Tahibacter amnicola: one gene and its partner. Each later gene encodes a partner of the first gene's protein in a complex. Links are inferred from orthologs where the notes say so. Each region holds a gene or a part of one and is shown in the gene's direction. Other genes may lie near its edges.

What was found. The genes of interacting proteins can lie anywhere in the genome.
Region 2: the proteins of xseA (region 1) and N4264_RS09700 are in contact, whole or in part, in a cryo-EM structure (PDB 8TXR), measured with the Escherichia coli proteins. The link is inferred for Tahibacter amnicola from one-to-one orthologs.

Annotation. Positions count from the first base shown.
Region 1 is NZ_CP104694.1:4,649,916-4,655,457, forward strand. Bases 1,464-4,451 are described here. They hold xseA (exodeoxyribonuclease VII large subunit), read left to right. Parts: upstream 1,464-2,270; coding sequence 2,271-3,632; downstream 3,633-4,451. Other genes in these bases: N4264_RS18180 (response regulator), read right to left, coding at 1,464-2,042; N4264_RS18190 (aldehyde dehydrogenase family protein), read left to right, coding at 3,701-4,451. Outside these bases: more of N4264_RS18180, read right to left, coding at 1-1,463; more of N4264_RS18190, read left to right, coding at 4,452-5,134; N4264_RS18195 (BaiN/RdsA family NAD(P)/FAD-dependent oxidoreductase), read right to left, coding at 5,173-5,542. UniProt on the Escherichia coli protein: Bidirectionally degrades single-stranded DNA into large acid-insoluble oligonucleotides, which are then degraded further into small acid-soluble oligonucleotides.
Region 2 is NZ_CP104694.1:2,280,807-2,286,225, reverse strand. The notes cover bases 1,252-4,116. They hold N4264_RS09700 (exodeoxyribonuclease VII small subunit), read left to right. Parts: upstream 1,252-2,489; coding sequence 2,490-2,744; downstream 2,745-4,116. Other genes in these bases: N4264_RS09690 (DUF4870 domain-containing protein), read right to left, coding at 3,776-4,108; ispA ((2E,6E)-farnesyl diphosphate synthase), read left to right, coding at 2,800-3,684; tilS (tRNA lysidine(34) synthetase TilS), read left to right, coding at 1,832-2,479. Outside these bases: N4264_RS09715 (acetyl-CoA carboxylase carboxyltransferase subunit alpha), read left to right, coding at 91-1,050; N4264_RS09685 (hypothetical protein), read right to left, coding at 4,502-4,855; gltX (glutamate--tRNA ligase), read right to left, coding at 4,988-5,419. UniProt on the Escherichia coli protein: Bidirectionally degrades single-stranded DNA into large acid-insoluble oligonucleotides, which are then degraded further into small acid-soluble oligonucleotides.

The DNA of each region.
Region 1 (5,542 bases):
GCGTTGTCGGACGGTGCGCTATCGAGCAGGTCCAGGACGCTGAATTCCAATGCCACGACGCCGGGCTGCAGATTCTGCGAGCGCAATTCCGTCGCCAGCCAGGGCGCGAAGGAGGAATCGGTCAGCGCTTCGGACGAAAGGCGGAGGAACACACGAAGATCCGGCTTGCCGGCCGCCGCTGCCTGGATGGAACGCAAGGCCAGACGGACCTGACGCCGATCCGCCTGCGTGAGCAGCCCCTGCGACCGCGCCAGCGGCAGGTATTCATCCGCGTCGATGAGAATGGCCTGCGACGTGCGCGGCGGCTTGAGCCGCATGCGGGCGATGTACTGCTCGGTCAGGTTGCCGGTCAACGGGACGAGCGGCTGGTATTCGAGCACTGTCGTCGCCGTATCGGCCGGCGTTCGCAGGATCGCGCGGACCAGACGGACGCGGGGATCTTCGCTGGCAACCGTGGTGTCGCGCAGTTCCAGCAATACGCAGTTGCCGCCCGATGCCTGAGCGGTCAGCGTGCTCTGGCGCAGGCGGCGGATCATCTGTTCCACCCGCGAGATCGTGGTGATGCGTTGCGCGGTCAGCGTAAAGGTCAGGTTGAGTGGATCGTCGGAAGACAGCCACGTTCGCGCGACCAGCCGCTCGCGCGCAGCGGTCAGCGCATCGCGCATCGCCAGTTCGTCTTCCTTCTGTGCAATGGCCAGAAAAGCAAATTCGCCGTAGGCGCACAGTGGACGGGCGAACGGCAGGTCGGAAGCCAGCGCCGCGGCCAGCTGCTGCGACAAGGTGGATACATCCACAAAACTGATCCGTTCGCGCAGGGCCTCGATATCGTCGACGCCGATATACACCAGCGCCGAACACGATTCGCCGGCCTTGTCGATCAGGTTCTGCAATTCCTGCACGAAAACTTCGCGGCCACTCAGGATGCCGCGACGCTCGCCGCGGTTGGAGCCGGTGGATGTGGCCAGCGCACGCGCGCGGCGGACGCGACTGTCCACGCTCATCAGCAGGTGGCGCGGCTTCACCGGCTTGAGGATGAAATCGTCTCCGCCCATGGAAATGGCATCGAATCGGCGATCCAGGTCCTGCTCGCCGGACAGGAACACGATCGGCAGGAAGGCGAATCCCGGCTCCTGGCGGATGCTTTGCGCCACTTCAATACCGTTGCCGTCAGGCAGGTAGAAATCCAGCAGCACCAGGTCGGCATTGAAGGTGCGCAGGGTGGGAATCACGCTGGCGACGTCCGGGCAGACCTTGGTGGAGATGCCCCGGTGGCGCAGGATCGATTCGCAGAATTTGGCCTGGGCCGGGTCGTCCTCGACCACCAGCACGCGATATCCCAGGTTGCGTCGCTGCTCCAGCGCTTCCTCCATGCGCGCGAAAATTGCCACCGGGTCGCGGCTGGAGACGACCGCATCGGCACCGGCGCGCTGGGCGAACAGCATCCGCGCCGCATCCGCCGCTTCGGCCAGCACGATGCAGACAGGCGGTTCACGATGCGCCTCGCGGGTGCGGGCGAGCGCTTCGAGCACGTTGTGCAGCTGCGGTACGTAGCTGTCTTCGACCAGCAGCAAGTCGGGCGTGGCCTCGGCAAAGGCCGACACCATGGCCTCAGGCGCACTGAAGGGGCGCACCACATACCGCTGGGAGCCCAGGTAGGGCGGCAAGCCCTCAATCTCACGTCCCGGCGGACACAGGTAGAACGCCGTGCCGCGGATGTCGGCCACGGGCGCACGCTTGACCGGCCGCGCCACCTCCTTGGCCGGCGGCGGTGCGAGCTGGTCGATCATCGTCGCCATCGCCTGGCGTTGCGCCGCGCTCGGCGTTGCACCGGTGGCTGCAAAGGAGCACAGGAAGACCGTCAGTTCGAGGGCCGGATCCGCGATATCGGCAACGCCGAGATTTTCGGCTTCCTCGGATATGCGTTCGAGCTCTTCATGGAGCAAGCCGGCTCGACCGCTGTCCCAGGATTGCCCCAGGTGCGTGCGCCATTCGCCGACAAATGTGTCGAGGCGCTGGCGCAGGGCGCGTTCTGGCGCGCTCATGCGCCGATTGGTTCCTTCGGCTTCGGCTTCTTTCGTCTGGGCCATTCCGCCACCGCCATGAACACCGTGCGTCCCACTATACCGTTACCGCATGGGCGCCTGACCAGCCGGATCGTGTCGGCGCGTCAATTTTCGGCCGCCCGCGGCGCCGCGGAACCATTGTGGGGGTGCGGACGCGCCCCTACACTGCGTGGCCCGTCCGCCGGACGCCGGTTCCGCCCGCCAGCAATGACCGAAGATCGCCTCGACTACGTCGCCGAGCGGGACGTCCTGACGCCGTCGCTGCTCACCCGCCGTGCCCGCGACCTGCTCGAACGCGGTTTCGGCCTGGTCTGGCTGGAAGGCGAAATCTCCAATCTGTCGCGGCCGTCATCGGGTCATCTGTATTTCAGCCTGAAGGACAGTGGCGCGCAGGTTCGCTGCGCGATGTTCAAGCCCAAGAGCACCTGGCTGAAATTTCGCCCCGTCGACGGCCTGCATGTGGTCGCCCGGGCCCGCGTAAGCCTGTATGAGGCCCGCGGCGAATTCCAGCTGATCGTCGAGAGCCTGGAAGAAGCCGGCGAAGGCGCCCTGCAGCGCGAGTTCGAACGGCTGAAGGCACTCCTGGCTGCCGAAGGACTGTTCGACACGGCGCGCAAACGCCGCCTGCCGGACGTGGTGCGCCACATCGCGGTGGTCACCTCGCCATCCGGCGCGGCGGTTCGCGACGTGCTGAGCGTGCTCGGCCGGCGCTATCCGCTGGCACAGGTCGATATCATTCCGGTTCCCGTGCAAGGCAAGGAAGCGCCGCCGGCCATCGTGGCAGCCCTTGCAGCCCTCAGTCGGCGGGCCATCCACGATGTCGTGCTGGTGACGCGCGGCGGCGGTTCGATCGAAGATCTGTGGGCCTTCAACGACGAAATGGTGGCACGCGCCATCAGCCAGTGCCGCATTCCGGTGGTGTCCGCGATCGGGCACGAAGTGGATTTCACGATTGCCGATTTCGTCGCCGACCTGCGCGCACCAACGCCCTCGGCCGCTGCCGAGCTGCTGGTGCCGGACATCCAGGAGATCAGCCGCTCGCTGCGGGAACGCTTCGAACGCCTGGGCAAGGCGTTGCTGCGACTGCGCCAGGACCTGGCGCAGCGGATCGACCGGCTGTTCTCGCGACTGGAGACGCGCAGCCCTCAGGCGCGCCTGGCGCTGGGTCGAAGCCGGCTCGATGGCCTGCGCCGCCGCATGGATCACGCGCTGGTCCAGCAGCGGCATCACCTGGCACGTGAGCTGGCTGCATTGTCGACGCGCCTGGGTCGCCAGCATCCCCAGCTGCGCCTGGCGCGCGACTCGACGCGCGCGCGCGACGGATTCGAGCTGATGCGGCGCACGCTGGAAACACAACTGGTGCGCCAACGCGCTCGACTGACCGAGCTGGGGCGCACCCTGCATGCGGTCAGTCCGCTCGCGACACTCGGACGCGGCTATGCCATCCTGCTCGACGGCGCAGACGGCCACGTCTTGCGCAGCGTCGGGGATGTGCGCGCGGCACCGACAGTGACAGCGCGCCTGCACGACGGTGCGGTCACGCTGCGGGTGGACGGGCTGGCGCCCTAGTATCCACTTTGCTACAAACTCCGTTCCCCGCAGGCCGTGCCTGCCTCGGCCAAGGAACGGAGAATCGCGTGCTCAAGCCCTCCTACCCGTACTACCTCGCCAGCCGCCCCGTCGCCGCCAACACCGATCTGGCCGTCACCGACAAGTTCACCGGCGAAGTCGCCACGCGGGTCGCCCAGGCCGATGCCGCTGCGATTGACGCCGGAATCACCGCGGCCGTGAATGCCCAGGAGTCCCTCCGCCAGTTTGCGCCATGGCAACGCCAGGCCGTGCTGGAACATTGCGTGAAACGTTTCCGCGAACGCAGCGACGAGCTGGCGATGGCCCTGTGCATCGAGGCCGGCAAGCCCATTCGCGACGCACGCGGCGAGGTCACGCGCCTGATCGACACCTTCCGCGTCGCTGCCGAGGAGTCTGTGCGCATCCAGGGCGAGGTCCTGAATCTGGAAATCTCGGCGCGGGCCAGGGGCTACCGCGGCTTCACGCGGCGCGTGCCGATCGGCCCCTGCTCCTTTATCTCCCCGTTCAACTTCCCGCTCAATCTCGCCGCGCACAAGGTGGCGCCGGCCATCGCCGCCGGCTGTCCGTTCGTGCTCAAGCCCGCCAGCCGCACGCCGATCGGCGCACTGATCATTGGCGAGGTACTGGCCGAGACGGACCTGCCCGCCGGCGCGTTCTCAATCCTGCCGGCACACCGCGACGGCGCCGATCTGTTCACCACCGACGCGCGCCTGAAATTGCTCTCCTTCACCGGTTCGCCCGAAGTGGGCTGGGATCTCAAGGCCCGCGCCGGCAAGAAAAAAGTCGTGCTGGAGCTGGGCGGGAATGCCGCCTGCATCGTCGATGCGGACCAGGCCGACCGCCTGGATTTCGTCGTTGAACGGCTGGTATTCGGCGCCTTCTACCAATCGGGACAAAGCTGCATCAGCGTGCAGCGCATCCTCGTCCACGACACGCTTTACGATGCGCTGCGCGAACGCCTGGCAGCCCGGACCCGCGCACTGGTGATGGGCGACCCCAAGGCCGAAGAGACGTTCATTGGCCCGATGATCGACCGCCGCGAAGCCGAGCGGCTGGAAGGCTGGATCCAGGAAGCGATCCATTCCGGCGCGAAGGTGCTCTGCGGTGGTCGACGCGACGGCGTCATGCTCGAAGCCACGCTGCTGGAGGCGGTCGACGCCACGCAGAAGATCTCGTGTCTGGAGGCGTTCGGCCCCGTGGCCCTGCTGCAACGTTATGGGGATTTCGAAGAAGCCCTGCGCACGGTCAACGATTCCACCTTCGGCCTGCAGGCCGGCGTGTTCACCTACGATATCCGCAAGGCCATGCGTGCCTGGGACATACTGGATGTCGGCGGCGTCGTCATCGGCGATGTCCCCAGCTTCCGCGTCGACAACATGCCCTATGGAGGCGTAAAGGATTCGGGCCTGGGCCGCGAGGGCATCCGTTACGCGATCGAGGACATGACAGAGACACGCCTGCTGGTGATGCGGGACGCCTGACGATATCGCTCCGGCCACCTCGGCACGACCGGCCGCCGCTAGACGACGTTGCCGGCCGCGTGGCCGGACGCCCAGGCCCACTGGAAGTTGTAGCCGCCCAGGTGGCCGGTGACGTCGAGCACTTCGCCGATGAAGTACAAGCCGCGCACACGACGTGATTCCATCGTCGAGGATGACACCTCGTTCGTATCGACGCCGCCGAGCGTCACCTCCGCCGTGCGATAGCCTTCGGTGCCACTGGGAACCATCGGCCAGGCATTGAGCTGGGCACCGATCTGGCGTAACTCGGCCGGCCGGTACTGGCGCATCGGCTTGCTCCCAAGCCAGACGTCGCACAGGCGTTGCGCGAGCCGCTTGGGCAGTGCGTCACCCAGTACGGTGCGCAGCTCGCTGGCCGGTTGCCGCGCC
Region 2 (5,419 bases), 2.4 Mb from region 1 along the record:
GTCCAATGCACGGCGCACCGAACCCCCACAGGCTTCGCCTGCGCCCCAAGGCCGGCTAAACTGGCCGCCTTTGTCTGACATCTTGCGCGAATGAATCCCAACTTCCTCGAATTCGAACAGCCGATTGCCGAACTGGAAGCCAAGATCCAGGAACTGCGGCATGCCAGCCACGGCCAGGCGTTCAACATCGAGGAAGAGATCGCCCGCCTCAAGGACAAGCTCAAGCTCAAGACCGCGGAGATCTTCCGCACCTTGAATCCCTGGCAGGTGTCGCAGCTGGCACGCCATCCCTCGCGCCCTTATACGCTCGACTACCTCGCGGCTATCTGCGACGAATTCCACGAGCTCGCCGGCGACCGGGCCTTTGCGGACGACGCCGCCATCGTGGGCGGGGTCGCACGCATCGAGGGACGGCCGGTGATGGTGATCGGCCACCAGAAAGGCCGCGATACCAAGACCAAGATCCGGCGCAATTTCGGCATGCCGCGGCCGGAGGGCTATCGCAAGGCGCTGCGTCTGATGAAGATGGCCGAGCGCTTTCGCCTGCCCTTGCTGACCTTCATCGATACCGCCGGCGCCTATCCCGGCGTCGGTGCCGAAGAGCGTGGCCAGTCCGAGGCCATCGCCCGCAATCTGCTGGAAATGTCCGCATTGCGCATTCCCGTCATCTGCTCGGTGATCGGCGAAGGCGGTTCAGGCGGCGCACTGGCCATCGGTGTCGGCGATCGCACACTGATGCTTGAGTACAGCACCTATTCGGTCATCACGCCGGAAGGCTGCGCATCGATTTTGTGGAAAAGTGCTGAAAAGGCAAAAGACGCCGCCGAAGCGCTGGGCCTGACGGCGCCGCGACTGATGGAACTGGGGCTGATCGACCAGATCATTCCCGAACCACTGGGCGGGGCGCATCGCGATCCACAGGCCATGGCCGAGAAACTCAAATCGGTGCTGCTGGGCCAGCTCGACATGCTCGAACGCATCGACATTCCCACGTTGCTGGAGCAGCGCTACCAGCGCTACCGTCGCTACGGCACGTATCGCGGAGGCTGACGCAACACCGGAGCGGCCGGCGCCAGAGGCCGGCCGCCTGACGACCGCAAGGCGGGGAGCCTGCCGTGAAGCCAACGGACCTAACCAGCACGCTCGCGGCCAGCATGGATGCGCTGCCATCTGGCCCGGTGGTCGTTGCGCTGAGCGGCGGCATGGATTCCACCGTGCTGCTGCACGCGCTGGCCGCGCTGCCCGCGGCGCGCGAACGGGGGTTGTCCGCCATCCATATCGATCATGGCCTGCATCCGCGCAGCGCCGCCTGGGCTGAAACCTGTCGCGACCTCGCTGCCGGACGCGATGTGCCGTTCTCCAGCGTGCGCGTCGCCGTTGTGCTCGACGCCGGCCAGGGCCTGGAGGCCGCCGCGCGCGAGGCCCGCATGGCCGCAATTACGCGGCAGTGTGCGCCCGGTTCCATCATCGCCCTGGCACACCACCGTGACGACCAGACCGAAACCGTGCTGCTGAAACTGGTGCGCGGCGCAGGTGCCGACGGCTTGCGCGGCATGCGCCCCTTCGACCACACGGAAGGCAGTGGCTCTGGCGCCCCCTGCTCGAATGCCCGCGCGATGACCTGCACAGGTACGCGGTGCAGGCCGGCCTGACCTGGATCGACGACCCGAGCAACGCGGAGACGCGCCATGCCCGCAATTTCCTGCGCCACGCGGTGTTGCCACTGCTGCGCGAACGCTGGCCGCAACTGGATACGGCCATCGGCCACAGCGCACGCTGGCTGGGCGCCACGGCGGAGTTCCTCGACCAGGAAGCACGCCGCGCGCTGGCCATGATCCAGGGCCTGGACCCGGCAACACTGCAGTGGCAGGCGTGGATCGGGCTTCCCGACGCCTTGCGCGGGCCCGTGCTGCGGGAGTGGTTGCGGGGTCTTGCACTGGCGCCGCCGGAACATTTCCATATCGACCAGCTGCACCGGCAGCTCACGTGCTCCCAGGAAACCAAGCTATTGCAGGTGAGCTGGCACGGCGCCGAAGTGCGACGGTATCGCACGCTGCTCTATGCAATGGCCCCCACACCGGCCCCGCCGCCGGATTGGCAATTCAGCTGGCACGGACATCCGCTCGAATTGCCACCCGGCAGTGGCACTCTGGCGTTGCGTGATGCGAAGGATGGCAGTGTCACCCTCCAGGAACCGCTGACCGTGCGACTGCGCAACGGCGGAGAAACCATCAAGCCCGCGGGCGATCGCCACACCCGCGAATTGCGCGACCTGTGGCAGGGCGCCGGTGTCCCGCCGTGGCAGCGTGGGCGGATGCCACTGGTCTACCGGGGAAACACCCTGGCAGCCGTGGGCGACCTGTGGCAGACGGATTCCTTCCGCGACTGGCTCGACGCCCAGGGCGCCCGCCTGGTCTGGACCTTGCCGCCATCACACGGCGACACTTTTTCAATTGACCGCCATTTGGGCCTGCGCTAGCTTTCGCGCCATGTCGAATACCACCGCCCAGCCGCAGAACCAGATTGCCGATTTCGAGAAGTCGCTCGACGAACTCGAACAGCTGGTTTCCCGAATGGAGCAGGGCGAACTCAGCCTCGACGATTCGCTCAAATCGTTCGAACGCGGCGTGACCCTGTATCGCCACTGCCAGTCCGCACTGGAACAGGCCGAACTTCGCGTCAAGCTGCTGATGGATCCGCAGGATCCGAACAGCGCTGTCCCCTTCCCTCCCGAAACACCCTGAACTTATGTCCCTTCCGGATAGCGGCTGCGCAGCACGGAATCCTGCGCCGGCCGACCTGCCATCGTCCCTGCTCGCCCACTCGGCGCGCGCCGAGACCTGCCTTTCGCAGCAGCTGCCTCCGGAAGAACAGCCCCCGACGCCGCTGCACCGTGCCATGCGCTACGCCGTCCTGGGCGGCGGCAAGCGGCTGCGGCCGATGCTGGTCTACGCTGTTGGCCTGGCGCTGGGTGCGCGTTACGAGGCGCTGGACGCCGCCGCGGCGGCGGTCGAGATCATCCACGCCTATTCGCTGGTTCACGACGACCTGCCCGCGATGGACGACGACGCCCTTCGCCGTGGACAACCCACCTGCCATATCGTTTTCGGCGAAGCCATGGCAATCCTCGCAGGGGACGCTCTCCAGGCACTGGCCTTCGAAGTGCTGGCGGCAGACCCGCACCTGCCGGTGGACGCCCGGACCCGCGTGGAGATGCTGCGCACACTCGGCGCCGCCTGCGGATCGCACGGCATGGCCGGTGGACAGGCCTTTGACCTGGCCGCCGTCGGTACCCGACTGAGCGCCGCCGACCTGGAACGCATGCATGTGCACAAGACAGGCGCTCTGATCCGCGCGTCGGTCCGCCTCGGCGCCCTGGCTTCGGGCTGCACGGACGAACGTCTCGTGGCACGCCTGGAACGCTACGGCCACTGCATCGGTCTGGCGTTCCAGATCCGCGACGACATTCTGGATATCGAGGGCGAGAGCCACGTCATCGGCAAGACAGCCGGCAAGGATGCCGCCAATGACAAGCCCACGTATCCGGCCATCCTGGGGCTGGAAGAATCCCGTCGCCTGCTGGCCACACTGACCGCCGAAGCGATCGACCAGCTGCAGGATCTCGGAGAAGCGGGCGCCGACCTGGCCAGCCTTGCTCACTTCGTGGCGGAACGCAGCAACTGACGGTTCCGTCGCAGGGCAAAACGTGTTGCACCGCAACGGGGCGACGCAAGAAAACCGCGCTGGCCCGTCGCCGGGCCAGCGCGCAGACACATTACTTGATCAGGCGCAGCGTCAGCGGGTAGCGATAGGCGACGCCTTCGTTCGCCTTGATCGTGGCGATGATGGTGAACACCAGCCAGGCGATGCCCGCGCAGATGCCGACCGGCAACGCCAACAACGCACCCAGGCCGAAGGTGATGATGGTCAGCACGACCAGCGCAACACCGAGCAGGCCGACGGTGATATTGAAGTTCAAGGCTTCCTTGCCCTGGTCATCGACGAAGGGCATCGATTCCTTCTTGACCAGCCAGATCACCAGCGGTCCGATGAAGTTGCCCAGGCCACCTGTCACAAGCCCCAGCAACGCGGACAAGTGCGCAAACATGGCCCACTGGCGCTCTTCAGCGCTCGGCGCACCAGCTGCCGGCGGCGGGGTCGGCGGCATCATGCCCGGGCCGTTCTCATTTGCACTCATAGCAACCTCCGTCTGGGGTGATGCGACCAAGATCGTTCCGGGCGTTCACGCTGTCAAGCCTCGTCAGTTGGGTATAGGTGGGACATTGTAAAGACTGCGATCGCCACCATCGGTCGTCCATTCCGCACCCGCGCCGTGACGCATTCCACGGTTGGGCAGAAGCGGGGGCGTTCCAGCGAACAGGAATGCAGGTGGCCAGGATAGCGGAGCCGGCGCAGACAGTTCCCGCAACGCCGCAACTGCGGCGCTTGCCCCGTCGGATAAAGATGGACCTTTTGGCGATGTAGGCAGCACGTGCGCCGCTCAGCGGCGCACGCGGGGCGCCGGCATGACCGGCGGCAACGCCTCGCCGCACTGCTTGCACACGGTCGCGCGGTGTGAATTGCGCGCACCGCACCCCAGACAGTCGCGCGTGGCGGCCGGCATGGCGAGGGAGACCACCCAGCCGATCGGCCCAAGGGCCAGCGCGAGGGAAAGATCGCGCCAGAAATGACCGCGCCACCAGCCGATCAGGGCACCCACGACGGCGAAGAGCACGCTGACCCAGGTCAGCAGCCACCAGTCGACCAGCCCCATGATGCGGACGAAGATCTCCCAGGTCGCCGCGGGATCGCTCGGGTCTATCCCTTCGAGCACCTTTTCGATCAATGAATCCATGGGCCGCCGGCACCGGTCAGTGAGATGCCCGGGACGGGCATCGCGGCATGATGGCGCGATGCCCGGGCGACGACCACGGGGAGCCGCTGCACGGCAGGCGGCCCGGCCGCTGGCAGCGGCGGGCCGGCCGGATCACGCGCCGATCCGCTTCAGGGCGTCTTCGATCCGGGCGATCGCGCGCGCCTGGCCAGTCAGGAAGACGGTGTGGTCGATCGACGGGGATACCTGGGTGCCCGTCATCGCCACACGCAGCGGCTGGGCCACCTTGCCCATGCCTTCGCCGATGGATGCGGCTGCCGATTCGATGGCCTTGTGGATGTCCTCGACCTTCCACTGCGACAGCTTTGCCAGCTCGCCGTGGACTGCCTTGAGCGCCGGAGCTGCCGTCGGCGTGGTCAGGTGCTTGGTCACCGCCGCTTCGTCCCACTGGATGATCGGCTGGTACCACATGGCGGCCTTCTCGGCCATTTCCTTGAGCGTGCGTGCACGGTCGCGCAGAGCGACGATGACGTCGGCCGGATTCGGACCGGACGCCAGGTCGTAGCCGGCGGCGTCCAGGTGCCA